Regions from separate parts of the Mixta sp. BE291 genome, predicted to be linked through region 1. Evidence: predicted binding sites of a transcription regulator. Region 1 holds the regulator's gene; each other region holds the start of a gene.

Region 1 (9,812 bases):
CATTTCTATATTTATTTGTCGCCATAATTAATTGGGTTTAAATAATTAAATTAGCGATAAATTTATCGCGTTATAAATGCATTAATATACCTTTCGCGCATAGAGAAAGAAGTTGCTGAATATAATCATTTTTCTTGCGATGAATAGTTTTCTTTATTGTTAATTTATCCCGAATTTTATGCGGGTGATGTCATGGTTTGTTAATTTTCCTCTTTGGTGTATTGATAATTCGCGCCACGAAAAATACCCTTATTTGCACGCGGTTGATTATTTTAACTGCCGTTGCTGTTGGCGTTTTTTATTTTCCCATTAAAGAGGAATTAATTATGCGTGCCTTTACAGGGAAGCGTAAGGCTATTAGCTGGTCAGTTTCCGTTATAACAGCCCTTTCAGGTCTTACTATCCTTCCATCCGCTCATGCCGCCGGTTTTTGGGACGATGCCTCACTTACCGGCGCTGCCTATTACTGGCAACGTCAGCGCGACCGCAAAGAAATGCAGCCTGACAGTGAAAAATATGGTCAATATCAGGCTAATTTGCATCACTCCACGATTAACACCAGCCTGGATTTTAGCTCTGGCTATGCGGCCGGTTTTATTGGGCTGGATGTGGCGTTATATGGTGCGCTGGAAGTCAGCAACAGCGGCCCGGCAGCGCCAAACGAAATTGGCTTCAGCAAAGCGAGAAATGCCTGGGATGAGGACTGGGGCGGCGATCGCAGCGGTGTCAGCTTATATAAAGCGGCATTGAAAATGAAAGCGGATAATTACTGGCTGCGCGCAGGTTATCTGCAACCTCAAGGGCAAACGCTGCTTACGCCGCACTGGAGCCTGTTGCCCGGCACCTACCGCGCGGTAGAAGCGGGTGTGCATCAGGATCTGGCCGATGCGGGCGCGCTGGATATCTCTTATGTCTGGAGCGATCGCTATAAAGCGCCCTGGTATCAGCACTTCTATTCATTCCGTAAGGCCGATGGCAAAACCGGTATTCCCTGGCTGCACGCGGTCGGCGCACGTTACGATTTTAAGAACCAGTTAATTCTGGAAGCCTCATGGGGCCAGGCGGCAGATTACATGGATCAATATTTCGCCAAAGCCTCATGGACGCTGCCGCTGGCCGGTAATGATTTGCTCGCCAGCTACCAGTTTTACGGGGCGCACGATCGGGAAAGCGGAGGCGCGGCGAACAGCAATGATGTTTATGATGGTTTAGCCTGGCTGCAGGCGCTAACCTTCGGCTACAACCAGGGGCCGTTTGATTTTCGCCTGGAAGGCACCTGGGTGAAAGCGGAAGGCAATCAGGGGTATTTCCTGCAGCGTATGACGCCATCCTATGCCAGTTCTAACGGACGTCTTGATATCTGGTGGGATGCGCGCTCCGACTGGAACGCCAACGGTGAAAAAGCGGTTTTTGCCGGTGTGATGTATGATTTGAGCGGCTGGGATCTGGCGGGCTGGACGGTGGGGACATCCTATGTCTGGGGCTGGGATGCTAAACCAGCCAGTGGCGCGCAGTGGGATCAACAGCAACGCATTCGTGAATCCGCCTGGAATCTGGATCTGCTTTACACCGTTCAGGAGGGCAGGGCGAAGGATACGCTGTTTAAACTGCACTTTACCCGTTACGACAACCACAGCACTCTCCCCAGCGGCAGCGGCGGATATGGCAATCTCTTCCAGGACGAAAAAGATGTGAAGTTCATAGTGATTGCGCCGTTCACCATTTTCTAAATGGCGCAAAACGCGCAGCGCAAAGCATAAAAAAACCGGTGCCTGAGCACCGGTTTTCATATTACTGCATAGCGTAATTGATTATTTATCGTGTAATGTTTCGTCTTCGCGGCAGTCGCCGGAAGCGCAATGACCATACAGATAGAGGCTGTGGTTGGTCAGTTTAATACCGTGACGCGTGGCGATTTCACGCTGGCGAGTTTCGATTGACTCATCACTAAATTCAATAACCTTGCCGCAGTCCAGGCAGATCAGGTGATCGTGGTGCTGCTGCTGGGTCAGTTCGAAAACGGATTTACCGCCTTCAAAGTTATGACGCGTAACGATACCGGCATCGTCAAACTGGTTCAGGACGCGATAAACCGTCGCCAGTCCGATCTCTTCGCCCATATCAATCAGACGCTTATATAACTCTTCCGCACTGACGTGATGGCTCTCAGGTCCCTGAAGCACTTCCAGGATTTTTAGTCGCGGAAGAGTGACCTTCAGGCCGGCCTTCTTTAATGCGGTGTTATTGTCAGTCATGCGGATATTGTCCTGTTACTTTGCTAGTCACAATGTGGCTGAACAGCCATGAACATCGGTCGACGCTAAGCTAATAGCGTCTCATTATAGAACTGATGCTTCGAAATGGAAACCGTAAGGGTGCGCGTGAAATCGCAAGTGGAAGTAAAGAGAAGTTCGCTACGTCCGGCGTTGTTCATGCTCATTAGGTGCTGTGTTTACATTTCGCTTAATCCTGCCGCTTTGCAGCACAACGGCAGGAAAGCGCGTGACCGATACGGGTATTCTACCGACTCATTGATAAAATTTTCAAACCCGTACCTATCATTTCTATAGGAAAAACCTGTTACGCAATGTGATTTACAGCACAATGCGCGTTAAATCAGGCTTCCAGAATTTCCTGCAGCTGAAGTTCTGCATAAATCTGTTTTACCCATTTATCAACGCGTTCGTTGGTCAATTCAGGCTGACGATCTTCATCAATGGCTAAGCCCAGGAAGTGTTTATCATCCGCCAGGCCTTTTGACGCTTCAAAATGGTAGCCTTCGGTCGGCCAGTGACCCACGATCACCGCACCGTTCGGCTCGATAATATCGCGGATGGTGCCCATCGCATCACAGAAATATTCCGCGTAATCTTCCTGATCGCCACAGCCAAACAGCGCCACCAGCTTACCGTTAAAGTCGATCTCTTCCAGCGTCGGGAAGAAATCATCCCAGTCGCACTGCGCTTCGCCGTAGTACCAGGTGGGGATACCTAACAGCAGAATATCAAAAGCTTCCAGATCTTCTTTACTGCTCTTGGCAATATCATGAACTTCGGCAACATCGTTACCGAGCTGCTTCTGGATCATCTTTGCAATGTTTTCTGTATTGCCGGTATCGCTGCCAAAGAAAATACCTACGATTGCCATGAGTTTAGTAACCTCTTGAAACTTAAAAATATGGTAACTGCCCGTTGTCTGCAGATTACGGCAATAATAGCAGAGACCGTCAGGAGGCGGAACTCGTAAAGCCGCTGCATTTGTTTCTCAGTGCGCTTCTCTTAGCCGTTCAGCGCGCCTGCAACTGGGCGAGAATCATCTCTTCGATCAGCTCGCTGCGGCTGAGACCGCGTTCGGCCGCCATCGCGTTAAGCGCATCAACGGCCTCACTGTTCATCTTCAGTTCAACGCGCCGTAACCCGCGGACCTTGTCACGCTTCAGCTGGTTGCGCTTGTTGATACGAAGTTGCTCATCACGCGACAGCGGACTGGTTTTCGGGCGTCCCGGGCGACGTTCATCTGCAAAGAGATCGAGCGTGGTCCGGTCCGTGTGTTCTTTTGCCATAGAATCGTGATACTGAATGGGCTGCGCGTTTGCGCCGCGCATGGTGACATTTTGGGCCGGTTTACCGCCCGTTTTTCGGCGGCAAAATTTTAGCGCGCCATCATACCCTGACGAAAGAGTGAGAACAATCTTTGTTACGCCGTTAACATATTGCTTTTACAACGCTAAAAAACGCCGTACCGCCCGCAGCACCGCATCCGGTTTTTCTGCATGAACCCAGTGCCCTGCGCCAGCGATGACATGGGCGCGCGCGGCGGGAAACTGCGCCAGCAGCGCATTGCGATGAATATCATCAAGATAAGGCGATAGCTCGCCACGAATAAACAGCGCCGGGCCGTGCCAGGCGGGCACCTCTTCCCAGCCGGAAATCGTTGTGTAGTTGTCCCACAGCGCCGGAACATTAAAACGCCACGCGCCCTCATGGAAAGATTTCAACAGAAACTGAATCACCCCTTCTTCAGCAAGGATAGCGCGCATTACGCTGGCCGCTTCGCTACGTTGCTGTACCTGGGCGGCGGTAACCGCATTCACCGCGGCGAAAATCTCATCGTGGCGGCGGGTGCGATAATCAACCGGGGCAATATCCACCAGCACCAGCTGCGCAATACGTTCGGGCGCCAGCGCCGTCATGGTCATGGCGATTTTGCCGCCCATGGAGTGACCGATCACCGCCACTTTATCGATGCCGTGCGCATCAAGCGTATCCAGCATATCCTGCGCCATCGCCCGATAGGACATCTCCGGGCTGCGCGGCGAAAGGCCATGGTTACGCACATCCACCTGGATCAACGGACGATCCGCTTTTAAACCGCGCGCCAGCACGCCTAAATTATCCAGGCTGCCAAACAGGCCATGAATCAGCAGAATGGGAAGGGCGTCGCGATCGGACTGTTCAGTTTGCAGGCGAGTATTCAAATTCATGGCAAAGTTCTTACAGTTGAAAGGAAAGCATAGGTTATCATGGTTTACATATTCCCTGCCGGTGAGTCAGTGGTTGTTTGCCGGGTTGCTTTGCGGCATATTCTGACTTTTGCCTGCAAGCGCCAACGTCGCTACCGACCCGCAGGATTTAACTTTATAATCCTTATGTTAGAACCAGCGCACAGTTTGTACAGCTGAAATTTGCTACTACGCGCTGCGCCTGATTCTGCCACAAGCAATTACCGTACGGATAAAGATGAAAACGATTGAAGTCGACGAAGAACTCTATCGCTATATTGCCAGCCACACGCAGCACATTGGTGAAAGCGCCTCCGACATTTTACGGCGGATGTTGAAATTTACCGCGGGTCAGCATGCACCGGTTGCGGCTGCCCCTGTGGCTCCTGTTGTTAGCGTGAGTCAGGAAACCGAAGTCAGCAAGCCAACCACGCGCGCGCAAGATCGGGTGCGGGCGGTGCGTGAGCTGCTACTCTCTGATGAGTACGCCGAGCAGAATAAAGCGGTAAATCGCTTTATGCTGATTTTATCGACGCTCTATCGTCTTGATCCCGACGCGTTTGCCGAGGCCACCGCATCGCTGCAGGGACGCACCCGCGTTTACTTTGCGGCTGATGAACAGACACTGTTACAGCATGGCACCCATACTAAGCCGAAGCATGTACCCGGCACGCCGTATTGGGTGATCACTAACACTAACACAGGCCGCAAATGCAGCATGGTGGAACATATTATGCTGGCTATGCAGTTCCCACCGGAGCTGTCAGATAAGGTTTGCGGCACCATTTAACTGAAGCGTCAGGGAGAAGCGCCAATGGCCAATCACCCCCGTGCCGGGCAGCCCGCCCAGCAGAGCGATTTGATTAACGTTGCACAATTAACATCCCAGTATTACGTTCTGCAGCCAGAAAAAGGGAATGCGGAACACGCGGTGAAATTTGGCACCTCAGGGCATCGCGGCAGCGCCGGACGCCAGAGTTTCAATGAAACGCATATTCTGGCAATCGCCCAGGCCATTGCTGAAGAACGTAAAAAGAACGGGATTACTGGCCCTTGCTACGTGGGTAAAGATACGCACGCGCTGTCAGAGCCTGCGATCATTTCCGTACTGGAAGTGTTAGCGGCGAATGGCGTTGATGTCATTGTGCAACAGGATAACGGCTATACGCCGACGCCGGCCATTTCCAACGCCATCCTTGAGCATAACAAAGCGGGCGGCGCTCAGGCTGACGGCATTGTGATCACGCCGTCCCATAACCCGCCGGAAGATGGCGGGATTAAATACAATCCGCCGAACGGCGGGCCAGCTGATACCAACGTCACCAAAGTGGTGGAAGATCGCGCGAATCAGCTGATTCAAAACGATCTGCAGGAAGTAAAACGCCTGCCGCTGGAGCAGGCCTGGGCCAGCGGCCATATTCAGGAACAGGATCTGATTCAGCCTTATATTGAAGGGCTGGCGCAGGTCGTGGACATGGACGCGATTAAAAAAGCGGGCCTGAAAATCGGTGTCGATCCGCTGGGCGGTTCCGGCATGGAATACTGGAAACGCATCGCCGAGCATTACCAGCTGGATCTCACCATCGTTAATGACGCGATCGATCAGACCTTCCGCTTTATGCATCTGGATAAAGATGGCGTGGTGCGTATGGACTGCTCATCAGAATGCGCGATGGCTGGCCTGCTGGCGCTGCGCGATAAGTTCGATCTGGCCTTCGGCAATGACCCGGACTACGACCGTCACGGCATCGTGACGCCGGCCGGCCTGATGAATCCGAACCACTATCTGGCTGTCGCGATCAACTATCTGTTCCAGCATCGTCCGCAGTGGGGCAAAGACGTCGCCGTGGGTAAAACCCTGGTTTCCAGCGCCATGATTGACCGCGTGGTTAACGATATTGGTCGTAAACTGGTGGAAGTGCCGGTGGGCTTCAAATGGTTTGTTGATGGCCTGTTTGACGGCAGCTTCGGCTTTGGCGGCGAAGAGAGCGCCGGTGCCTCTTTCCTGCGCTTTGACGGCACGCCGTGGTCCACCGATAAAGACGGGATCATTCTTTGCCTGTTGGCGGCGGAAATCACCGCGGTAACCGGTAAAAACCCGCAGCAGCACTACGACGAGCTGGCAGAGCGTTTCGGCGCGCCGAGCTACAACCGTTTACAGGCATCAGCCACGTCCGCGCAGAAAGCTGCGCTGTCGAAACTGTCGCCGGAAATGGTGAGCGCCGCCACGCTGGCGGGCGATCCGATCACTGCGCGTTTAACCAGCGCGCCGGGCAATGGCGCCTCCATTGGCGGCCTGAAAGTGATGACGGAAAACGGCTGGTTTGCCGCGCGTCCGTCCGGTACCGAAGATGCCTACAAAATTTATTGTGAAAGCTTCCTCGGTGCGGAACATCGCGAAAAAATCGAAAAAGAAGCGGTAGAGATTGTTAGCGCAGTGCTGAAAAACGCCTGAGACTAATCAATACGCACAAGGCGCTGATATTCAGCGCCTTTTTTTTCACCTGTATCGCACAGTTACGGCATAAAGCGGTAGCCGATGCCGGTTTCAGTCAGCAGATGCGCCGGGCGGGCGGGATCCTGCTCCAGCTTTTGCCGCAGATGGCCCATATAGATGCGCAAATAATGGCTGTGTTCCACCGCGTTTGGTCCCCAGACATGGCTTAACAGCTGGCGCTGCGTCAGCACCTTGCCGGGGTTGTTCAGCAATAGCGCCAGCAAACGAAACTCGGTTGGCGTCAGATGCAGCGTTTCACCTTCACGCACGATATGGTGCGCGGCGAGATCCACCTGCACCTGGCCAAACGCTACCTGCGCGTTAAGCGTCTGTTGTCCCGCCTGACGGCGCAGCGCCACCCGCACACGTGCCAGTAATTCGCCCACGCCAAACGGCTTGGTCAGGAAATCATCCGCGCCCGCATCCAGCGCCTGAATTTTATCCTGCTCGTCACAGCGCGCAGAGAGCACTATCACCGGCACGCTGCTCCACTGGCGGAAATCACGAATAAAATCGATGCCATCGCCATCCGGCAAGCCAAGATCAAGAATAACTAAATCGGGTTTACGGGTTGCGGCTTCGATTAATCCGCGCTGTAACGTTTCGCTGTCATAAACGCGCAGGGTTTCGTTTTCCAGCGCCACGCGCAGGAAACGGCGGATCTCTTTTTCATCTTCAACAATCAGTACGCTGGTCAAACCGGAGACTCTCCAACGCCGTAACGGAAAACGCACTGTAGCAAACCCCGCTGCGCTTTGCGTCGAAAATGGCTGAATTGCACAAGTCAGTTACCCATAATTAACATCTATGTAACTCAATTACATAAAAGCGTAACGCTGCGCTTTTTTTCATCATTTTAGTGGTCGGATGAGTAGTAAAATTACGCAATGCGACGTATCATGATTAACTAATGAACGATTTGTGGCTGTTTAACCTGTTGGGAGGCTCCGGTGATCTATTCCAGTTACCCTTTGCATAAAATTATCCTGCGTCGCACAGCCGTGGTGATCATCGGCCTGCTGGCGCTACCGGTTATGCTGCTGCGCAGCGATCGTGCGCGTTTTTACAGTTATCTGCATCGCGTCTGGAGCAAAACCAGCAGCAAGCCCGTTTGGTTAGCGCAGGCGGAAGCCGCAGGCAGCGATTTCTACTAGTACCGGTTTTCTCATTCGCCCTGTCAGGCTGAGGCTCTCCGCTGATAACAATCCCGCCACGCAGGCGGGATTTTTTTGCGTTATACCACAGCGTCACAGGATTTTCGGTGCGCCACTGCGCAGCTTCAGCTACACTTAAACTTATACAAGAAGTTTGAGGTTGTACAAGTATGAGCGAGAAGATCCCGGTAGGAATTAGTGCCTGTTTACTTGGCGACAGCGTGCGTTTTGATGGCGGACACAAACGGCTGACTTTCGCGACGCAAGAGCTGGCGCCCTATGTTCGTTATGAGCCCATCTGCCCGGAAATGGCCATTGGTTTGCCGGTGCCGCGCCCGGCGCTGCGTCTGGTCAAAAACCAGGATGAGGTCTCACTTTGCTTCAGCAAAAACGGCGGCGAAGCGATCACTGAGCAGATGCAAGATTTCGCCAGTGAAAAAGTCGCCGGGCTGCATCACCTGTGCGGCTATATCCTGTGCGCCAAATCGCCCAGCTGCGGCATGGAGCGGGTGCGTATTTACGAACCTGATAGCAACAATAATCGCAAAGAGGGCGTCGGGATCTTTGCCCGTGCGCTACAGCAGGAGATGCCGTGGCTGCCAATGGAAGAAGATGGACGTCTGCATGACGATACGCTGCGAGAAAACTTTGTCGGGCGCGTCTATGCGCTGCATGAATTTAATCAGCTCTGGCAGGAAGGGCTGACGGCGCATAAGCTGATGACGTTTCACACCCGCTATAAATTACTGCTGCTGGCGCATTCACAGCCGGAATATCGTGAGCTGGGGCCGTTTGTCGCGGCAATGAACGATTATCCTTCGCTGGAAGCGTATGCCATCGACTATCGCGATCGTCTGATGAAGTTGATGAAGCATCCCGCCACGCGCCGCAATCACACCAACGTTTTAATGCACGTGCAGGGCTACTTCCGCAAACAATTGACTTCAGCGCAGCGTCAGGAGCTGGCGTCGCTTATCGACCGCTATCGCCAGGGGTTACAGCCGCTGCTGGCCCCGATTACGCTGCTTAAACATTATATGAAAGAGTATCCGCACGAGTGGCTATCACAGCAGCGCTATTTCGAACCCTATCCCGAAGCGCTGCGTCTGCGCTACGGGCGATGAGTTGAGCATTCAGGAGAGGTAATGGCCACCCATTTGGTCTGGCTGCGCAACGATCTGCGCATCAACGACAACAGCGCGCTGTGGGCCGCCTGTCGCCAGCGCGAGGCAAAGGTAATCGCGCTATTTATCGCTACGCCGCAGCAGTGGCGTCAGCATGATATGTCGCCGCGTCAGGCTGATTATATCTGGCACAGCCTGCAGCTTTTACAGCAGGCGCTGGCGGCAAAAGGCATTATTCTGCATTACCACCAGTGTGCCGACTTTAGCGCCTCGGTGGACTATCTGAGCGATTTTTGTCGGCAGCAGCAGGTCGATGCGCTGTTTTATAACTATCAATATGAGTTTAACGAGCGCGAACGCGATGCCGCCGCGGAGCGCAGGCTGACGCAGCAGGGCGTAACGGTACAGGGTTTTGACGACAGCGTGCTTCTGCCGCCCGGCAGTGTGCAAACCGGCAGTCAAAAAATGTACAAAGTTTTTACGCCGTTCAGTAAAGCGTATCTGGCGCGCCTGCGTACCTGGCTGCCGGAATGTTT
Region 2 (9,812 bases), on a different contig from region 1:
TTCTTAGCATTGCCTGCCTTTTCTTTTTTATTAATATCGGCATTAGAGTTATTTTCCCCAATCTGCTGTGGATTTATAGCAAAGTGTTTTACCTGACTGCCGATGAGATTGCGTTGCTTTTTGTTGTCATTGGTACTGGCTCGATAATCGGTGCCAGGATAGGTGCCAGGGTGATTGGACGGTATTCCGATCTAAAAATAATAATGGTTTCGTCTTTTATTATCGGCCTGTGCAGCCTGATGCTTATCTTTGCCACGAATGCCTTAATACACGCCAGCTTTTGGGCGATCTCATCGCTGGTACAGTCGGTTATTATCGTTACGTTTTTCACCTACCGGCAAAAGGTGACAGAATCTTTTATCATTGGACGGGTCGTTTCGGTCACACGGCTTATCGCTTATATGGCCATACCCCTTGCTTCGGTTACAAGTGGATGGATACTAAATCATTATGCCTCTGTTAATTACATTTATATTATCAGCGGTGTGTGCATTTTTATTGCGCTGACATTTTTTGCCATTGTGTCACGTCCATACAGTAAATAGGTCACGATATTGTACTGGCTCAGGCATAAAAATGGGCAACAAACGCCTCTGAAAGCAATACCAGAAGCGTAAAGCACAGGGAGAGCGGGCAGCAAACCCATCTAAAAGCAACACCAGAGGCTGAAAGCGCAGGGAGAGCATGCAGACAACGCCTCCAAAAGCGCCACCAGAGGCTGAAAGCGCAGGGAGAGCGGGCAGCAAACACGTCTGAAGCAACATCAAAAGCATAAAGCGCAGGGAGAGCGGGCAGCAAACACGTCTGAAGCAACATCAAAAGCATAAAGCGCAGGGAGAGCGAGCAGGCAACGCCTCCAAAAGCGCCACCAGAGGCTGAAAGCGCGGGGAGAGCGGGCAGAAGAGTAAAGCGTCCCGCGCCAGGGATGGCGCGGGTCGAGCTGTCAGGGATGATGCTGTTTGCGTCTTTACGATCGGCCCGCTCTCCCTGCGGAGACACCAGACCCCGCCGCGACTTGCCAGTACACCCCGCCGCGACTTGCCAGCAGATCCCGCTGCGACTTCCCTCCAGGCCCCGCCGCGGCTTACTACCGAGGTCACCGCGACTGAGGCCCGATCCCGCAGCGACTTAAGCTCTGCCGCGAAATTATCAATCTTTAATTCAGCTCATCCGGGTGCGGCCCCAAACGCGTACCGCTATCCATCTTCGCGATCTCGCTGATCTCCGTCTTCTCCAGACGAAAATCAAACACGTGGAAATTCTCCTCAATACGCGATGGCGTCACCGATTTAGGAATCACCACCAAACCGCAATCCAGATGCCAGCGAATCACCACCTGCGCAGGCGTCTTACCATACTTCTTCGCCAGCTTCTTAATGACTTCCTGATCGAAAACGCCCTTGCCGCCCTGCGCCAGCGGGCTCCAGGACTCCGTCTGGATCTGATGCATCGCATTCCAGGCATGCAGCTCGCGCTGTTGCAACATCGGATGCAGCTCAACCTGATTAACCACCGGCGTCACGCCCGTCTCATCAATCAGCCGCTTCAAATGCTTCTCCTGAAAATTACAGACGCCGATACTTTTCGTCAGCCCCTGCTGCTGTAACGCAATCATCCCTTTCCAGGCCTCAACATAATTGTCCTTTTCTGGACAAGGCCAGTGCATCAGATAAAGATCCACCGATTCCAGCTGCAATTTCTGCAGGCTACTCTCCATTGCCTGTTGCGCGTTCAGCTGATCTTCATTCCACAGCTTGGTGGTGACAAAAATGTCCTCACGCGCCACGTCCGTTTGCTGCAGCGCCTGACCGATACCTTCCTCATTTTTATAAATAGCGGCGGTATCGATAGAGCGATAACCCACTTCCAGCGCCTTCAGCGCCGCGTCGCGTGCTTCCTCAATAGTGGCCTGCCACACACCCAGCCCCAGCTGTGGCATCATATTGCCGTCACGCAGCTTAATAATCGGTTGGTCTGTCATAACTTCTCCTTACTGGTTAGTTGGACCCGATAACCCTTAAGTCTAGTCGAGATATGCAGCGGTGGCTGAAGCGTCTGCCATCAGGGAAAAAAGACCAATGCTTATTTCTGCCGATAACTTGCCTGTTTCTCCAGGCCGCTGGAGAATTTCGTCTGCTACAGGCAAACTGCCGGTGGGTTAATCAACGCGAGCAGAGAAATGGATCGTGAAGCGATCTGCGCCACGCTGGCGCAAAAAGTGATTCAGCTACGTATAGCCGGACGCGCCGCCTTGCCTGAACTGCCGGAAGTGCAGCTACTGTATGCGGATAAAACCTGGGCGCGCACGCCGGTGATGTACCGGCCCGGCATCGTTATCCTGTTTCAGGGGAAAAAAGTGGGCTATATCGGCACCACCACTTTTAACTACGATGCCAGCAAATACCTGATGCTAACCGTGCCGCTGCCGTTTGAATGCGAAACCTTCGCCACGCAGGAAAACCCGCTGGCGGGCATGATGCTGCATGTCGATATGCCCAAACTGCAGGATTTGCTGATCGAACTGAACAACGACGAAAGCTTCCAGCCGAGGCCGTTAAACCAGGGCATTCACTCCGCTTTCCTTTCTGAAGAGCTGCTCTGCGCCACCGAGCGCCTGCTGGACGTGATGCACAAAAATCGCGATGCGCGCGTGCTGGGGCCGCAAATCGTGCGGGAAATTCTCTACTATGTCCTGACCGGCCCCTGCGGCGGCGCGCTGTTATCGCTGGTCAGCCGACATACCCAGTTCAGCCAAATCGCGCGGGCGCTGCGGCGCATCGAAAGCTGCTACACCGATAGCCTGAGCGTAGAATTGCTGGCGGCAGAAGTGAACATGAGCGTCTCGGCGTTTCATCATAATTTCAAGGCGGTAACCAGCACCTCACCGCTGCAATACCTGAAAACCTACCGGCTGCATCAGGCGCGCAATATGATGTTGCAGGAAGGGTTAAAAGCCAGCACGGCGGCGATGAAAGTGGGTTATGAAAGCGCCTCGCAGTTTTCGCGCGAGTTTAAGCGTTACTTTGGCGTGACGCCGGGTGAAGAGATGACCCGAATGCGGCTGGCGGGTTAATCAGCCAGCCGCAACCGGTCAGGCGCGCTGACGGCGCTTTTTCCAGAGCAGCGCAACGCTGCCCGCCAGGCCTAAAAACAGCAGGGCGACCGGCAGAATAATCAAAATCGCCATTACCTGATCTTCGTGGCGCTTGATAAAAGGCACCTGGCTGATGCCGTAGCCAAAGGCGGTGACAATCGTTACCCACAGCAGCCCGCTCAGCCAGTTAAACAGCTGAAAACGTCCGTTTTGCAGGCCGGAAATGCCCGCCATGGTTGGCAGCAGCGTACGCACAAATGCCAGAAAACGGCCTACCAACAGCGCCATCAAACCGTGACGGTTAAACAGATGCCACGCGCGCTGATGGTACTGCGCGGGCAGATGCATCAGCCAGCTTTTCACCAGCCGGGTATTGCCCAGCCAGCGCCCCTGCAAATAGCTCAGCCAACAGCCGAGGCTGGCGGCCGTGGTCAGGATCACCAGCGTTGGGACAAAGTCCATCACCCCTTTGGCAATCATTGCGCCTGCCAGCAGCAACAGGCTATCGCCCGGCAAAAACGAGGCAGGCAGCAGGCCATTCTCCAGAAACAGCGTCAGAAACATGATGCCGTAAACGATCCAAACCACATCTGGATTGGCCAGCGCGGCAAAATCCTGATGCCATAGCGCCTGAACAATCTCATGTATCACACCCATGTGCTTCCTCGTTGACTGTGGTAATCGCTTAAGTGTAACTGCAAAGAGCCGCCCTTATCCTGTCTGAAAATCACAGAGGGCGACCCGTTAAGTGTTTGTTTAAGGTTAGCGTGCTTTTTACCGCTTATGGCTGGGCGATACGCGCAAAACCGGCGGCTAAATCCTCAAGCAGATCGTCAACATGCTCCAGGCCAATATGCAGCCGCACCAGCGTGCCGCTAAAATCCACGCCGTTAGCCGGGCGAATGGCCGCCAGCTCTTCCGGCTGATTCGCCAGAATCAACGATTCAAATCCGCCCCAGGAGTAAGCCATGCTGAAGTGGTGAAAACCATCAAGAAATTGTGCCAGCTTTTCATCGCTCAGTTTTTGCGCCAGCACAAAGGAAAACAGACCGCTGCTGCCGCTGAAATCGCGCTTCCAGGCCTGATGTCCCGGGCACTGCGGCAGCGCCGGATGATTAACGCGTGCCACTTCCGGGCGCGCCGCCAGCCAGTTAGCCACCGCCAGCGCGCTCTCCTCATGCTGACGCAGGCGCACCGCCAGCGTACGCAGGCCGCGGCTAGTGACATAAGCGGTATCCGCATCCACCATCTGTCCCATCAGATAGGAGTTCTCGCGCAGGCGATCCCAGCAGCGCGCATTGCTGACGGCGGTGCCGATCATCGCATCGGAATGGCCCACCAGATATTTGGTGCCCGCCTGAATTGAGATATCCACGCCGTGCTCCAGCGGACGAAACAGCAAACCGGCGGCCCAGGTATTATCCAGCATAATAATTGCGTCGGGCGCTTTACTGCGCACCGCCTGCACGATCGCCGGTACATCCTGCACTTCCATAGTGATCGACGCGGGGGATTCAAGAAAAACCACTTTGGTATTCGGCTGCACCAGCTCGGCGATCGCCGGGCCGATAAGGTGATCGAAATAGCGCGTGGTCACGCCGAGTTTAGCGAGGATCTTATTGCAGAAATCCTGCGTGGGTTCATAGACCGAACCGGCCATCAGCACCTCGTCGCCCGCCTCAACAAACGCCAGAATCGCATTTGAGACCGCCGCCGCGCCGCAAGGGTAGAGCGCGCAGCCCGCGCCGCCTTCCAGCTCGCACATCGCCTCCTGCAACGAAAAATGGGTCAGCGTGCCACGGCGACCATAAAACAGTTCGCCCTGCGCCCGTCCGGCGGTAGCGCGTTTTTTATCGGCCACGGTAGCGAATACCAGTGAAGAGGCGCGCTGAATAACGCTGTTAACGGCGCCCTGTGTGTAACGGGGTTGTCTGCCAGCGCTAATCAGAGTGGTTTCAATCTTTTTTTTCGACATGCTGCAAGCGGTCCTGCCTAACCTGTAGTGAAGCGTTAACTTATCACGTTTAGCGGGCTGGGGTTGAGCGTGATTTGCCACTATCAGACAGTGGCCGTTAAGGGAGAAAAAAGCGGGCGGCAGCGGAAAATGGCTCCGTTGACGCCCGCTTTGCCATGTTAGCTGTTATCACCGCAGCAGAAGGGGCGCTGCGGCAAAACATACAGGGTTACATCACGCCCATCACGTGCGGCAGCCACAGCGAAATTGCCGGGACATAGGTAATCAGCATCAGCACCACAAACAGCGCGCAGTAAAACGGCAGCATTGCCCTTACCACCTGCTCGATCTTCTGCTTACCCACCGCGCTGGCGACAAACAGCACCGTGCCGACCGGCGGGGTGATCAGGCCGATGCCGAGGTTAGTCATCATGATCATGCCGAAATGCACCGGATCGATACCCAGCGCGGTGGCCACCGGCAGCAGCACCGGCGTCAGGATCAGAATAAGCGGCGCCATATCCATCAGCGTGCCGAGTACCAGCAGCAGTAGATTAATGCACATCAGAATCACATATTTATTGTCCGACAGAGCGGTAAAAGCGTCAGTGATAAGGGTCGGCAACTGCATAAAGGTCATCACCGCGCCAAAGCCGGAGGCGAAGGCGATTAACACCATCACGATGGTGACGGTTTTAATGGTGCGAAACAGCAGGATATGCAGCTGGCTCCACTTAAAGTCGCGGTAGATAAACATGGTGACAAAAAAGGCCCACAAACAGGCGATCGCCGCCGACTCCGAGGCGGTGAAGATGCCGGAGAGAATGCCGCCGAGAATGATCACAATAGTAAACAGACCCCAGAAGGCATCCAGAAAGATTTTTAGCGCCTGGCGAAAAGGGATGCGTTCGCCTTTTGGGTAACCGCGCTTGCGCGCGAAGCCGAGGCACATCACCATCAGACACAGCCCCAGCAGCAGGCCGGGAAAGATACCGGCGACAAACAGCGAGGAGATGGTCACCACGCCGCCGGTGGCCAGCGAATAGATCACTGAGTTATGGCTGGGCGGCGTCAGCACCGCCTGCACCGATCCGCTGGCGGTCACTGCTGCGGCAAAATCGCGCGGATAGCCTTTCTCTTCCATTTGCGGAATCATCACCGAGCCGATCGACGCGGTATCCGCCACCGACGAGCCGGAAATCGCGCCAAAGAAGGTCGAGGCGACAATATTCACCAGCGACAGCCCGCCGCGGATAAAGCCGACAAAAATATAGGCGAAGTTAACCAGCCGTCGGGCGATGCCGCCTTCAGCCATAATTGCGCCCGCCAGAATAAAGAACGGAATGGTTAATAATGAGAACTTATTTACGCCATTGGTAATCTGGATAACCACCGCCTCCAGCGGCAGGTCGATCCACCAGGCGCCGATAAAAGCGCTGAGGCCGACGGCAAAAGCGACCGGAAAGCCTATCAGCAACAGGATTACCATACTGCCAATCAAGATCAGTGCGTCCATCTTAAGCTCCGAATCAGTGGGTGCCGCCAAGGCTGACCAGCGGGCGTTCGGACTGCTCGCCGCACAGCAGGCGTTCAATCACAAACAGAATGGTCAGCAGCGCGCCAACCGGAATAGGCAGATACATCACCCCAAAGGTGACGGAGGGCAACGAGGCTTGCGGCTGATACCACATCGCTTCACACAGCGCGTAGCTCGCCTGAAAAATAACCAGACAGGCAGCCAGCATCAGCAAATTGCTTAACAGCGCCGCAATTTTTTGCCCGCGCGGCGAGAGGCGATCGGTCACCATCGATACAGAGATATGGGTCCCCGCGCGGAAGCCCACCGGCGCGCCGATAAAGGTAAAAATAATCATGCAGACAATCGCGACCGGCTCCGGCCAGGAGAGCGCATCATTCATGACATAGCGGGCGAAGATGCCAACGGGGATCACCGTCACCATTAACAGCAACGCAACCGCAGCGATGAGCATGCACAGCAGATAGACCGCATCCATTAAACGTGAATAGGCAGACATAGTGTGTTACCTGATTAGCGGCGCCACGAGGCATCGTGGCGCAGGGAGGGTTATTTCACCGCAGCGATTTGCTGCATCATATCCTGATACGCTTTACCGTACTGGTCACGTACCGGCTGTGTGGCTTTCACGAAGATCTCGCGATCGATCTGTTGGAACGTCACGCCGCCTGCTTTCATCTTATCCAGCGACTGCTGGTTATATTCCGCCCACAGCTTGCGTTCATCTTCCTGCGCTTCTTTGCCCAGCTTACGCAGCAGCGCCTGATCTTCGGCTGAAAGTTTGTCCCAGGTGCGTTTAGAGAACAGGATCATTTCCGGCTGGATAAAGTGCCCGGTCAGCGTGTAATACTTCGCTACCGGCAGATAGTTGTGGGCAACAAAGGTGGGCGGATTGTTTTCCGTGCCATCTACCACGCCGGTCTGCATCGCACTGAACACTTCACTCACGCCCATCGCCACCGGATTGGCGCCCATCGCCTTTAACGTCGCCAGCGAAATGGCGCTGTTCTGGACGCGAATTTTCATTCCTTTCAGATCTTCTGGTTTGGTGACCGGATCTTTGGTGATCATGTTACGCACACCGGCGTCACTCCAGCCGAGAAACACCATGCGCGCCCTGGGATCCTGATCAAACTTGTCGGTAATCGCTTTCCCTATCTCGCCGTCCAGGACGCGATGCATATGCGCTTCATCACGAAACACATAGGGTAGCGTCAGCACGCCGGTTTCCGGTGCGATAGTGGAAACCGGTGCCAGCGAAACGCGAATCATATCCACGGCGCCAATCTGTACCTGTTGTAGCGTTTGCTCTTCATCACCGAGCGTGCCGCCTGCATAAACCCGCATTTCCAGCCGACCATCGGTCGCCTGCTTCAGCTTTTCGCCCATATGTTCAAGTGCAACGACGGTGGGATAACCGGCAGGCTGAACTTCTGCCACCTTCAGCACTTTTGCCGAAGCGGCTGAAGAGGCAAACAGCGCGGTGGATGCCAGCGATAATGCCAGCAACAGTTTTTTCATTTTCATATGATGATCTCCTGCGCTTAAAGGGAGCCCGATTTCTGGTCTGAAAGAGGGGAGGGCAAGGGTCAGATGCCAGCAGGGCTGATTCACTATAGATAAATTGCGCAGGCGGAAAATTGGCGCTGCTGAATTGAATGAATCGCATCACACAATTAAAACGATGTTTTAATAAATTTATACGCAGCGTCACAGTTTAAAAACTAACCGGTTACATTAGCGCGCACTTCCGCCCGGCAGAAGGGAAAGCAGGAGAAATCTTTGTAAATACTAATGAGAACTAGTATCAATTCGCTCTTGTTTTGGTATGATCCGGAACTGTTTGAATGACTCTTCTTAAGGTTGGAGAAAAAGCGTGGTGACCAATGAACTGATGCAGGCGGATCTCTCCGTCTGGGGCATGTATGAACATGCGGACATCGTAGTAAAAACGGTAATGATCGGGCTGCTGCTGGCGTCCGTAGTCACCTGGACCATCTTCTTCGGCAAGTTTACTGAACTGACCTCGGCGCGGCGGCGCCTGAAACAAGAGCAGCAAACCCTGACGGAAGCGCGTTCGCTGCGTCAGGCCGCCGAACTCAGCGACGCATTTCATGCGCGCAGCCAGAGCGCAGTACTGCTGCAAGAAGCGCAGAACGAACTGGAACTTTCTGCCGGTTCAGACGACAACGAAGGGATTAAAGAGCGTACCGGCTTCCGTCTGGAACGCCGCGTTGCGGCCATCAGCCGCCATGCCGGTCGCGGTAACGGCTTCCTGGCGACCATCGGTTCCGTTGCGCCCTTTATCGGCCTGTTCGGCACCGTGTGGGGCATCATGAACAGCTTCATCGGCATCGCCCAAACCCAAACTACCAACCTCGCAGTGGTTGCGCCGGGGATCGCAGAAGCGCTGCTGGCCACCGCTATCGGCCTGATTGCCGCGATTCCGGCGGTGGTCACCTACAACATTTTCGCCCGTATGATTGCCAGCTATAAAGCGGGCCTGGGCGATGTAGCGGCGCAGGTGTTGCTGCTGCAAAGTCGCGATCTTGATCTGGCGCGCAGTAAAGGCGACGCGCATCCGGTACAGAGCGCGCATAAACTGCGGGTAGGTTAAGCGTTATGGCGATGCGGTTAAATGATGATTTAGACAGTAACGGTGAAATGCATGAGATCAACGTGACGCCGTTTATCGACGTGATGTTGGTGCTGCTGATTATTTTTATGGTCGCCGCGCCGCTGGCCACGGTAGATGTCAGGGTTAACCTGCCTGCCTCAACCAGCGCGCCGCAGCCGCGCCCGGAAAAGCCGGTTTATCTTTCCATTAAAGAAGATAAGCAGATGTATATCGGCAATGAAGCGGTAAGCAAAGAGCAGCTGATCGAGGTGCTGAATGCGCAGACGGAAGGCAATAAAGATACCACTATCTTTTTCCAGGCGGATAAATCAGTAGATTATGAAACGCTGATGAGCGCCATGGATGCCCTGCGCGGTGCAGGCTATCTTAAGATTGGCCTGATGGGCATGGAAACCGTGCAGAAGTAACGGATAACCCGCTATTGAGTCGGCCTGCTTTGGATTGACCAATCTTCCGGCAAAAAAATACCGCAGCGACCGCTGCGGTATTTTTTATTGTCGGCCCGGTGAGCCGAAGCGCACGTATTTTACGCTAACCGCGTTTAGCTGAGATGCTCACCGCCGGTTACGCCATGCACTTCCGCCGTGAC
Region 3 (9,812 bases), on a different contig from region 1:
ATTCCACCAGCTCGCCCACTTCCTCTTTGGCTTCATCGCAGCCTGCGACATCGGCAAAAGTGGTTTTGATCTGATCTTCCGTCAGCATGCGGGCTTTGCTTTTACCAAAGGACATCGCGCCTTTGCCGCCCCCGCCCTGCATCTGGCGCATAAAGAAGATCCAGACACCAATCAGCAGCAGCATCGGGAACCATGAGATGAAGATAGAAGCCAGCAGGCTTGGTTCTTCTGGTGGTTCACCGACAACTTTTACATTTTTAGTCAACAGGTTATCGAGTAACTTGGGATCGTTGACGGGAATGTAGGTCGTATATCGATTACTGTCTTTTTTGGTAACGTTGATTTCACGCCCGTTAATACGTGCCTCGCGGACCTGATCCTGGTTCACTTCCGACAGGAAGGTTGAATAATCAACCCTACGGCCATTCGACTCGCTGGGCCCAAAGCTCTGGAAAACAGACATCAGCACAACTGCGATGACCAACCAGAGAATCAGGTTTTTCGCCATGTCACTCAAGGGATTAACCTCTTATTACAACTGTGTTAACAGACAGCGTAGGGTACTATAGTTTGCGCCCTGTCGCTACAATGTACACTTCGCGTGAACGTGAGCGCGAAGCGTCCGGCTTACGAATTTTCACTTTCGTAAACAGGGAGCGAATTTCCCGCAGGTATTCATCGAAGCCATCTCCCTGAAATACTTTCACTACAAAACTGCCACCAGGTGCCAGTACATCGCGACACATTTCCAGTGCCAGTTCAACTAAATACATCGACCGGGGAATATCAACAGCTGGCGTGCCGCTCATATTGGGCGCCATATCGGACATGACCACCTGGACTTTCTCTTCGCCAACGCGATCCAGTAGCGCTTTCACTACGGATTCTTCACGAAAATCGCCCTGAAGGAAATCGACACCAACGATAGGATCCATCGGCAAAAGGTCACAGGCGATAATACGTCCCTTCGCGCCAATCTGGGTAGCGACATATTGCGACCAGCCACCAGGCGCCGCGCCAAGATCGACCACGGTCATCCCAGGCTTAAACAGCTTATCGCCCTGCTGTATCTCATCAAGTTTAAACCAGGCGCGCGAACGCAACCCTTTTTTCTGTGCCTGTTGCACATATTTATCGCTAAAGTGTTCCTGAAGCCAGCGGCTGGAACTGGCCGAACGCTTTTTACCTGTCATACTTTTTCCAACTATTCTTCATCGTAGCGATAAATAACCAAACATAATGATGTCCTGTTTGGTGATATACCAGAGATGGCGGTAGAATGTACCGTTTTCAATCCCAATGTAAGTAAAAATATACGATGAATCTGAGTACCAAACAAAAACAGCACCTGAAAGGTCTGGCCCATCCGCTGAAACCCGTTGTTATGCTGGGTAACCACGGCCTGACTGAAGGTGTACTGGCCGAAATCGAACAGGCGCTTGCGCATCACGAACTGATTAAGGTGAAAATCGCTACCGAAGATCGGGAAACGAAAAACCTGATGGTAGAAGCCATCGTTCGTGAAACGGGAGCCTGTAACGTACAGGTTATCGGCAAGACGCTGGTGCTGTACCGACCGACAGAAGAACGTAAAATCTCCCTGCCGCGCTAATCGGGCGAGCTGATTATACGCTAAATCATTCGGGTTGTATGACGCGGGCAAGGCAGCAAATTCCGAAAGCTTAGATCAATAAGCGGGCGGAGTGAGCGCAAAGCGCCAATGCACATATGGCCTGAAAGATGCGGATTATATTCAGCCGGAAGAAATTGCCATGCTCCTGCACAGGATAAAAGGCCGCAACGCGGCCTTTTTCCTTTCTTTACAATCATGCGGGATATCAGGCGTGATTAAAGATATTCTACCTTCAGAATTTCATACTCAACGTCACCGCCCGGTGTTTTAATCACCACGACGTCATCCGCTTCTTTACCAATCAACCCGCGCGCCATCGGCGAGTTTACGGAAATCAGGTTCTGCTTAAAATCTGCCTCATCGTCGCCTACGATACGATAGGTTGACTCTTCGTCGCTATCGAGATTAAGCACCGAGACCGTCGCGCCAAAAATTACCCGACCGTTATTAGCGATCTTTGTGACATCGATCACCTGCGCATTCGACAGTTTGGCTTCGATCTCCTGAATACGCCCTTCACAAAAGCCCTGTTCTTCACGTGCGGCGTGATACTCGGCGTTCTCTTTCAGATCGCCATGCTCACGCGCTTCCGCTATTGAGGCAATAATACGGGGGCGTCTGACGGTCTTCAGCTCTTCGAGTTCTTCACGCAGCTTCTCTGCGCCCCTTAACGTCATCGGAATCTGATTCATTTTAATACCTCGTCATCGGTCCTGTTTGCTTGTTGTCGTCCTGACCAGTGGGTCGTCGGCCTGACGCGTTGTGCAACGCTACCGGCTGATTCGCAAACAAAAGAAACCTGACCCGGAGCAGGCTCCAGGTCAGGATTCGGGTTTGCATTTTGATACGTATTTTAACCCAGAGTTCCCTATGGGTCATCGTTTACTTTCTACCGCGATGCACCGTAGTATGACGGCTTCACCCGTCAGTTACCGCGAGATTATGCGATTTTCACGACTTGTTACCGGACTAACCTGTGCGTTTATGCTGCAAGCTCAGGCAGCACCTGTGGAAGAATACACACAATATTTACCGGATGGCGCAAACCTGGCGCTGATGGCACAAAAAGTGGGTTCATCAACGCCGCTGGTCGATTATCACAGTAAACAAATGGCTTTGCCAGCCAGCACCATGAAAGTAGTGACGGCCCTCGCAGCGCTGCTGGAGTTAGGCCCGGACTTCCGCTTTCGTACCACGCTGGAAACCCAGGGCAAAGTGGATAACGGGACGCTGCAAGGTGACCTGATCGCCCGCTTTGGCGGCGATCCCACGCTATCGCGTCAGGATCTCCGCAATATGGTCAGCGCGCTGAGCAAACAGGGCATTACCCATATTCAGGGTAATCTGGTGGTGGACACCTCGGTTTTCGCCAGTCACGATAAAGCGCCCGGCTGGCCGTGGAACGATAACACCCAATGTTTTAGCGCGCCGCCCGCCGCCGCGATCGTCGATAAAAACTGTTTTTCCGTTTCGCTCTACAGCGCCGAGCGTGCGGATGATAACGCCTTTATTCGCGTGGCCTCTTATTATCCTGTGACCATGTTCAGTCAGGTGCGTACCTTGGCCAAAGGCTCGCCCGATGCGCCCTACTGCGAACTGGATGTGGTGCCAGGCGAGCTAAATCGCTTTACGCTCACCGGCTGTATGACGCAGCGCAGCGAGCCGCTGCCGCTGGCTTTCGCTATTCAGGATGGCGCCGCCTGGTCGGGCGCGATTTTAAAAGCGATGCTGCGCGACGCCGGAATTGATTATACCGGGCATCTGGTGCGTCAAACGCGCGTGACTGAACGAGGCACCCTGCTGGCGGAGACCCAATCCGCGCCGCTGCATGATCTGCTGAAAATCATGCTGAAAAAATCGGACAATATGATTGCTGATACGGTGTTCCGCACCATTGGCGCACACTATTTTAACGTTCCCGGCACCTGGCGTGCAGGTTCAGACGCTGTGCGCCGCATCCTGCGCCAGAAAGCGAATATCGATCTTGATAACAGCATTCAGGTCGATGGTTCCGGCCTCTCGCGCCATGACCTGATCTCTCCGGCGACCATGATGCAGGTGCTACAATACATTGCACAGAACGATCAACAGCTGAACTTTATCTCAATGCTGCCGCTGGCAGGCTACGATGGGACATTGCGCTATCGCGGCGGCCTGCATGAAGCGGGCGTAGATGGGAAAGTTTCCGCTAAAACCGGTTCGCTGTCAGGCGTTTATAATCTGGCTGGCTTTATTACCACTGCCAGCGGTCAGCGCGTGGCCTTTGTGCAGTTCCTGTCGGGTTATGCTGTTCCGCCTGAGGATAAACGCACCCGTCGCGTGCCGCTGGTGCGCTTTGAAAGCCGGTTATACAAGGACATCTACCAAAATAACTGAGGCGCATGAAAATTCTCATTGTGGAAGATGATCTGCTGTTACAGGAGGGCATTGCCCTTGCGCTGAGCAGTGAGGGCTACGCCATCGATTGTGCCGGTAAAGCGGCGCAGGCGGATGCCCTGCTGCACAGCGGGCAATATAGTCTGGTGGTGTTGGATCTTGGCCTGCCCGATGCCGACGGCACCGATCTGCTGCGGCGTTGGCGTCGCCAGCAGATCGACCTGCCGGTGCTGATTTTAACAGCGCGCGATGCGCTGGAAGATCGGGTTAGCGGGCTGGATGCCGGTGCGGACGACTATCTGATCAAGCCTTTTGCGCTGGCCGAGCTGAAAGCGCGCGTTCGGGCATTGATCCGGCGTTATCAGGGCCACAGTGATAACCAGATACGGCACGGCGATCTGGCGCTTAATCTCTCTTCCCTACAGGTTTCAGTGGACGATCGGCCGGTCGAGGTCACGCCGAAAGAGTTTGCGTTGCTCTCGCGCCTGCTGATGCGCATCGGACAAACGGTGCATCGTGAAACGCTACAGCAGGATATCTATAGCTGGCAGGATGACAACAGCTCCAACACGCTGGAAGTCCATATCCATAATTTGCGGCGCAAGTTGGGTAAAGATCGTATCAAAACGGTGCGTGGCGTCGGCTATCGTCTGGAAGCGCGTCCGTGAACAGTATGCGTCGGCGTTTGTTGATAATGCTGGCGCTGATTCTGCTGACCTGCCAGCTGATGAGCGTGATCTGGCTATGGCATGAAAGCCGTGAGCAGATCGGTTTTCTGGTTAACGAGACGCTTACCGCAAAATCGCGTAATCAGCATGTTGAAAACGAAATCCGCGAAGCGGTCGCCTCGCTTCTGCTGCCATCGCTAGTGATGGTCGGCTTTACGTTGATCCTCTCTTTCTGGGCGATCAGCTGGGTTATCCGTCCGCTAAATGCCTTACAGACCAGCCTGGCGCAACGCTCCGCCGATAACCTCTCGCCGCTTCCTGTCTATTCAGAGATGGAAGAGGTGGCGGCGGTAACCCGAGCGATCAATCAGCTGCTTGCCCGTCTCGATCAAACGCTACAGCAGGAGAGATTATTTACCGCCGATGCGGCGCATGAGCTGCGCACGCCGCTGGCCGGGCTGCGTTTGCATCTTGAACTCATGGCGCAGCAGGAGATCAAACAGGCGCCGATGCTGGTCGCCCGTATCGACCAGCTGATGCATGTTATTGAGCAGCTGCTGATGCTTTCCCGCGCCGGGCAAGCGCTGGCCAGCGGTCATTACCAAACGTTGAGCTGGCAGCAGGATATTTTGTTGCCTTTACAGGCTGAAATGGGCGAGCTGTTACAGCAGCGTCAGCAGCAGCTAACGTGGACGCAGCAGGATCTCAGCGTACAGGGCGATGCGGTGTTACTGCGTTTGATGGTGCGCAACCTGCTGGAAAACGCCTCACGCTACAGCCCGGAGCATTCCCAGGTTACCTTGCAGCTACAGGCACAGGAAAACGGCAGCCTGTTGACGATTTGCGATGAAGGTCCAGGTATTGATGAAGCGAGCGCCAACGAACTGACGCAGGCGTTTCATCGCCGCGATCGCCGCTATGGCGGCAGCGGGCTGGGATTAAACATTGTGCTACGCATTGTGCAGCTGCATGGCGGAAGGATGCAGTTAAGCAATCGCCAGACGCGTTCCGGCCTGCAGGCGCAATGCTGGTTACCCGCCACCCTGAATCAGCGTGACGGGTAAGCCAGCAGCACGACCGGTTCAGGCCAGCAGACCAGCCTGAACGGCGAGCAAACTATCAGAAGTGCGTATCCAGACTGAGATACCAGGTGCGCCCCGATTCGTTATAGGTATTGGCGCCCGCGCCATACATATAGGAATTGGTGTTGTCGTTGCCGGTGGTTTGCGCATTCCCGGCGCGGAAGTGACGCTTATCCAGCAGGTTATCCACCCCCAGCGTGACGCTGACATATTTATTGACCTCCATGGTTCCGCTAAGGCCAAGCACAGAGTAAGGGCTTACCTCATCCCTTTCGCTGCCGGTAACCGTCTCACCTTTGTAATTATATTTTTTCGGCGTTTGTCTGCCGTACCAGGTGAATGAGGTTTGCAGCGACAGATTTTGCGTTGCCTGCCAGCTGAGTATCGAGTTCAGCGTGTATTGCGGAATAATCGATAAACGATCGCCGGTCTCTTTGTTTTTGCTTTGCAGCATCCAGGTGAGATTGTTATTCCAGCTTACCGTATCGCTAAGCGGAAGATTCACCGTACCTTCCAGCCCTTCCACTACCGCTTTCGGCACGTTTTCCCACTTATAAACGTCCGTCTTGCCGTTGGTTGAGGTGCCCTCTGGCAGATAGCCTGACTCAATCTTGTTACGGTAATCATTACGGAACCAGGTCAGCCCTGTCTGATAGCCGTCACGCTTCCACTCCAGCCCGATTTCTTTATTGATGCTGGTTTCAGCCTTCAGATCGTCGTTACCGATTAGGTAACAGGCGCCGCCGCTGGCCGGACAGCCCTGGCCGCGGCTGTAAAGCACGTAGTTGGGGTTGGTCTGATAGAGGCTGGGCGCTTTGTAAGCGCGGGCAATACCCAGCTTCAGCGTAACCTCTTCGCCCAGCGCCTGCGAAAGGTTAAGCGAAGGGCTCCAGTTATTACCGGCGATGGAATGGTGATCAAAGCGCAGCCCCGGCACCAGCATGGTGCTGTCGGTCAGCTCAACGTTATCCTCAGCAAACAGCGAGAAAATCTCCGCCTGCGAGTAAGGGCTGCGGCTGCCGGTAGCGATCCCGTCAATATCACCGCCGCTCAGCGCCTGCTTGGTGGAAGAAGGATCTTTCATGCGCTGCTGATTCCACTCGGTACCCAGCGTTGCCGTTTGATTAACCCACAGCGCAAAAGGCACGCTGATTTCGCTGTGCAGCAGCACATCGTTCAGTTCAATGGTAGAGAAATTGTTGCTGGCGAAAATCCCTTCCGTACCGCCCGCCAGGCCTTCCTGCAGGCGTGAATTGCGCGTGTTTTCATACTGCGCAAAGCTTTTGGTGCTGATGCCGTTATCCCAGGCCCCGGTCCAGGTGACGGCAAAATTCTGCCGATAGAGGCGGTTGGTTTCTTTGCCGTAATTTTCGTTCACCAGTGCGTTACTATTGGTGTTCTGCGTGTCGCCTGCATAAAGATTGCCCTGACGGCTGTAACCGGCCTCAAACTCCACCGCCTGCATCGGCGCGAAAGCCCAGCGCAACAGCGCATTGATATCCTTGTTTTCCACCCCTTCCCGTCCGGCAGGCACCGTATCGGCATAGGTGCCGGTACGTAAAGATTGATGTCCCTGGTTGATAAACTGCGCATCCGCCTGGGTTTTGCTCAGGCCGCCATACAGACGAAAGCTCAGATCCTCATTCAGCGGGCCGCTCAGGCTGAAATTGGTGCGGCGGGTGCTGCCCTCTTCATCATGCTGCGGCACGTTGTAATAAGTGTTCCATGCGCCGTGCCAGCCGTCGTTCTCTTTTTTGGTGATAATATTCACCACGCCGCCTGCGGCACCGTTGCCGTAGCGCGCCGCCGCCGGTCCACGAATCACATCGATACGCTCGATCATTTCCGCCGGTACCCAGCTGGTGTCGCCACGGGTATCGCGTTCGCCGCGCCAGCCAAGGCGCACGGCGTTACGGCTGGTTACCGGCCTGCCATCCACCATTATCAGGGTGTTTTCCGGGCCCATGCCGCGAATATCAATTTGTCGGTTATTGCCGCGCTGACCGCTGGTCGAGTTGCCGGTCAGGTTAACGCCTGGCATAGTACGAATAATTTCAGCAACGTCTCGTGCTGGCGCATGTTTTTTGATCGCGTCAGCGGAAATCGTCGAGACGCCCGGCGCCTGTAACGTTTGTTGCTCTGCCGTCACGACCATCGCGCCTTCGTCCGCGCTGTTTTCCGTTAACGTTTCTGCCGCCCTGCTGTTGATGCTTACCAGCCCACCGGCCAGCGTGAGCGGCACCAGAAGCTGGTAAGCTAAGTAATGTGCTTTTTTCATTTTATATCCGTTATTGGCTCAGGTTATTCGTCCTGTTAACAAGCGGAAACAGATTATTGAAAATGCAAATGATTATCAATATGGTTATCAATTAACTTTATGTTTTTTTACCGTTGAGGAAGCGCGTGGTGAAAATGGGTAGCGACGCCTGGTGGCAGGCAAAAATGCAGGCTGGCATTCCGGCCATGGCTGAAGTACAGCAGGATCGCTGCCGAATGGTGTTTTACTGGCGCGATCCAGAGGGCGATGAACATCATTCGACGACACGTCGCGTATGGCTGAACATTGCCGGTATCACCGATCATCATCGCCAACAGCGCCCTTTTTCACTACAGCGCGTGGCAGGAACCAATATCTGGCAAGGTGAAGTGACGCTCAGCAGCCGGTGGCGTGGCAGTTATTGTCTGATCCCCAGCCGGGACGATGCTGATTTCCCAGCCGATCATCTGGCGGCTGACAAACTGCGCGGCTGGTGGAAAAACCATTTGCCTGCGGCGATTGCCGATCCGCTTAATCCTTTACGCAGCTGGCGCAACGGGCGCGGCCATGCGGTTTCGCCGCTGCATATGCCCGACGCGCCGCCGCAGCCCGCCTGGCAGGCGCTGGATCGTGGGCTTTCCGCTTGCGCCAGCCATCCGTTGACAACGCGTCTGTGGTACAGCTCCCGTCTGGCTAACCGTCGTTCGGTCTGGCTGCTGCAAACCGGGGAAACCCGCAGCACGCCGCGCCCGCTGGCGATTGTGCTGGACGGTCAGTTTTGGGTGAATGGCATGCCCCTTGCCACGCCGCTGGAGACGTTGACGCAGCGCGGGGAGCTCCCTCCCGCCTGTTATCTGTTTATTGATGCTATTGGCACCGCGCAGCGCAGCCACGAGCTGCCCTGTAACCCTGAATTCTGGCTGGCGCTGCAGGAGGAGCTGCTTCCGCAGGTGAAGGAGTGGTTACCTGCATGGGATAACAGGCTGCCGACGCTGGTAGCTGGCCAGAGCTATGGCGGACTGGCCGCGCTGTATGCCGCGTTGAGCTGGCCCCAATGGTTTAACGGCGCCATTAGCCTGTCGGGTTCTTTCTGGTGGCCCGACCGCCAGACCGCCAGCAGCGGCGGCAGGCTGGGAGAACTGATCGGGCAAGGTGCCGGAGCGGCTCATCCTCAGCGGCTGTGGCTTGAGGCAGGATTACATGAAAAAATCATTCTGCAATCCAACCGCACGCTGCTGCCGCTGCTTCAGGCATCTGGTCACGATGTTCACTATCGTGAATTTGAAGGTGGCCATGATGCGCTGTGCTGGCGCGGTGGCCTTACCGATGGTCTACAGGCGTTGTGGGCGGGACTGTGCTAAACAGCTGCCCGATGCGGGTAAGTAGCTGCCCGGCGCTATAGTAATCGAGGCGGAAACTCTCTTCACCCAGCGCAAAAACGCGCCGCTGCCCGACGGCCGCTGTTCCCGCCAGCAGCGGTTCACGCATTAACGCGGCAGCATCGTTTTCATCAGCGGCAAACAACAGAAAGGTTTTGCCGGTTAAGCCATTAACCAGCGTTTCCCCGCTTAACGGCACCTTGTCCCGGCGCTTTTGCAGCGCCATCAGGTTAAACCCGCCGGGCAAGGGTACGGCCAGAGTAAAACCAAGCTGCTGCAACAGCTGCCCCTGCGCGGAAGCGCTGGTCCAGAGATTGATTACAGGGCCGTGTCGGTTATAGACAAAAGCCGATACCGGCTGTGGCGGCAACGTTATTGCTTTACGTACCTGCTGCAAGCGCCGATCAAAATCGGCAA

What was found. The regulator Fur, encoded in region 1, represses iron uptake genes when iron is present. The targets are predictions, from matches to a motif close to ATAATAATGAGAACNACTATCAA.
Region 2: the regulator Fur is predicted to act here: its motif matches at 8,374-8,396, upstream of exbB (tol-pal system-associated acyl-CoA thioesterase).
Region 3: the regulator Fur is predicted to act here: its motif matches at 8,094-8,116, upstream of J2X14_RS09775 (TonB-dependent siderophore receptor).

What each region holds. Positions count from the first base shown of each region.
Region 1 is NZ_JAVDXN010000005.1:375,684-385,495, forward strand. Features, by position in the region: gene chiP (chitoporin ChiP) at 327-1,730, shown strand; gene fur (ferric iron uptake transcriptional regulator) at 1,812-2,255, opposite strand; gene fldA (flavodoxin FldA) at 2,617-3,147, opposite strand; gene ybfE (LexA regulated protein) at 3,287-3,562, opposite strand; gene ybfF (esterase) at 3,719-4,483, opposite strand; gene seqA (replication initiation negative regulator SeqA) at 4,740-5,291, shown strand; gene pgm (phosphoglucomutase (alpha-D-glucose-1,6-bisphosphate-dependent)) at 5,316-6,956, shown strand; gene kdpE (two-component system response regulator KdpE) at 7,019-7,696, opposite strand; gene J2X14_RS14335 (YbfA family protein) at 7,952-8,152, shown strand; gene J2X14_RS14340 (YbgA family protein) at 8,323-9,276, shown strand; gene phrB (deoxyribodipyrimidine photo-lyase) at 9,298-9,812, shown strand, end outside.
Region 2 is NZ_JAVDXN010000006.1:259,082-268,893, reverse strand. Features, by position in the region: gene J2X14_RS15780 (MFS transporter) at 1-545, shown strand, start outside; gene dkgA (2,5-didehydrogluconate reductase DkgA) at 1,157-1,981, opposite strand; gene J2X14_RS15770 (AraC family transcriptional regulator) at 2,180-3,073, shown strand; gene J2X14_RS15765 (DedA family protein) at 3,092-3,751, opposite strand; gene metC (cystathionine beta-lyase) at 3,876-5,069, opposite strand; gene J2X14_RS15755 (TRAP transporter large permease) at 5,278-6,564, opposite strand; gene J2X14_RS15750 (TRAP transporter small permease) at 6,578-7,084, opposite strand; gene J2X14_RS15745 (TRAP transporter substrate-binding protein) at 7,135-8,112, opposite strand; gene exbB (tol-pal system-associated acyl-CoA thioesterase) at 8,465-9,202, shown strand; gene exbD (TonB system transport protein ExbD) at 9,208-9,630, shown strand; gene J2X14_RS15730 (SDR family oxidoreductase) at 9,765-9,812, opposite strand, start outside.
Region 3 is NZ_JAVDXN010000003.1:472,452-482,263, forward strand. Features, by position in the region: gene ftsH (ATP-dependent zinc metalloprotease FtsH) at 1-508, opposite strand, end outside; gene rlmE (23S rRNA (uridine(2552)-2'-O)-methyltransferase RlmE) at 564-1,193, opposite strand; gene yhbY (ribosome assembly RNA-binding protein YhbY) at 1,319-1,612, shown strand; gene greA (transcription elongation factor GreA) at 1,849-2,325, opposite strand; gene dacB (serine-type D-Ala-D-Ala carboxypeptidase) at 2,576-4,009, shown strand; gene pmrA (two-component system response regulator PmrA) at 4,015-4,677, shown strand; gene pmrB (two-component system sensor histidine kinase PmrB) at 4,674-5,741, shown strand; gene J2X14_RS09775 (TonB-dependent siderophore receptor) at 5,797-8,037, opposite strand; gene fes (enterochelin esterase) at 8,172-9,377, shown strand; gene fepB (Fe2+-enterobactin ABC transporter substrate-binding protein) at 9,337-9,812, opposite strand, start outside.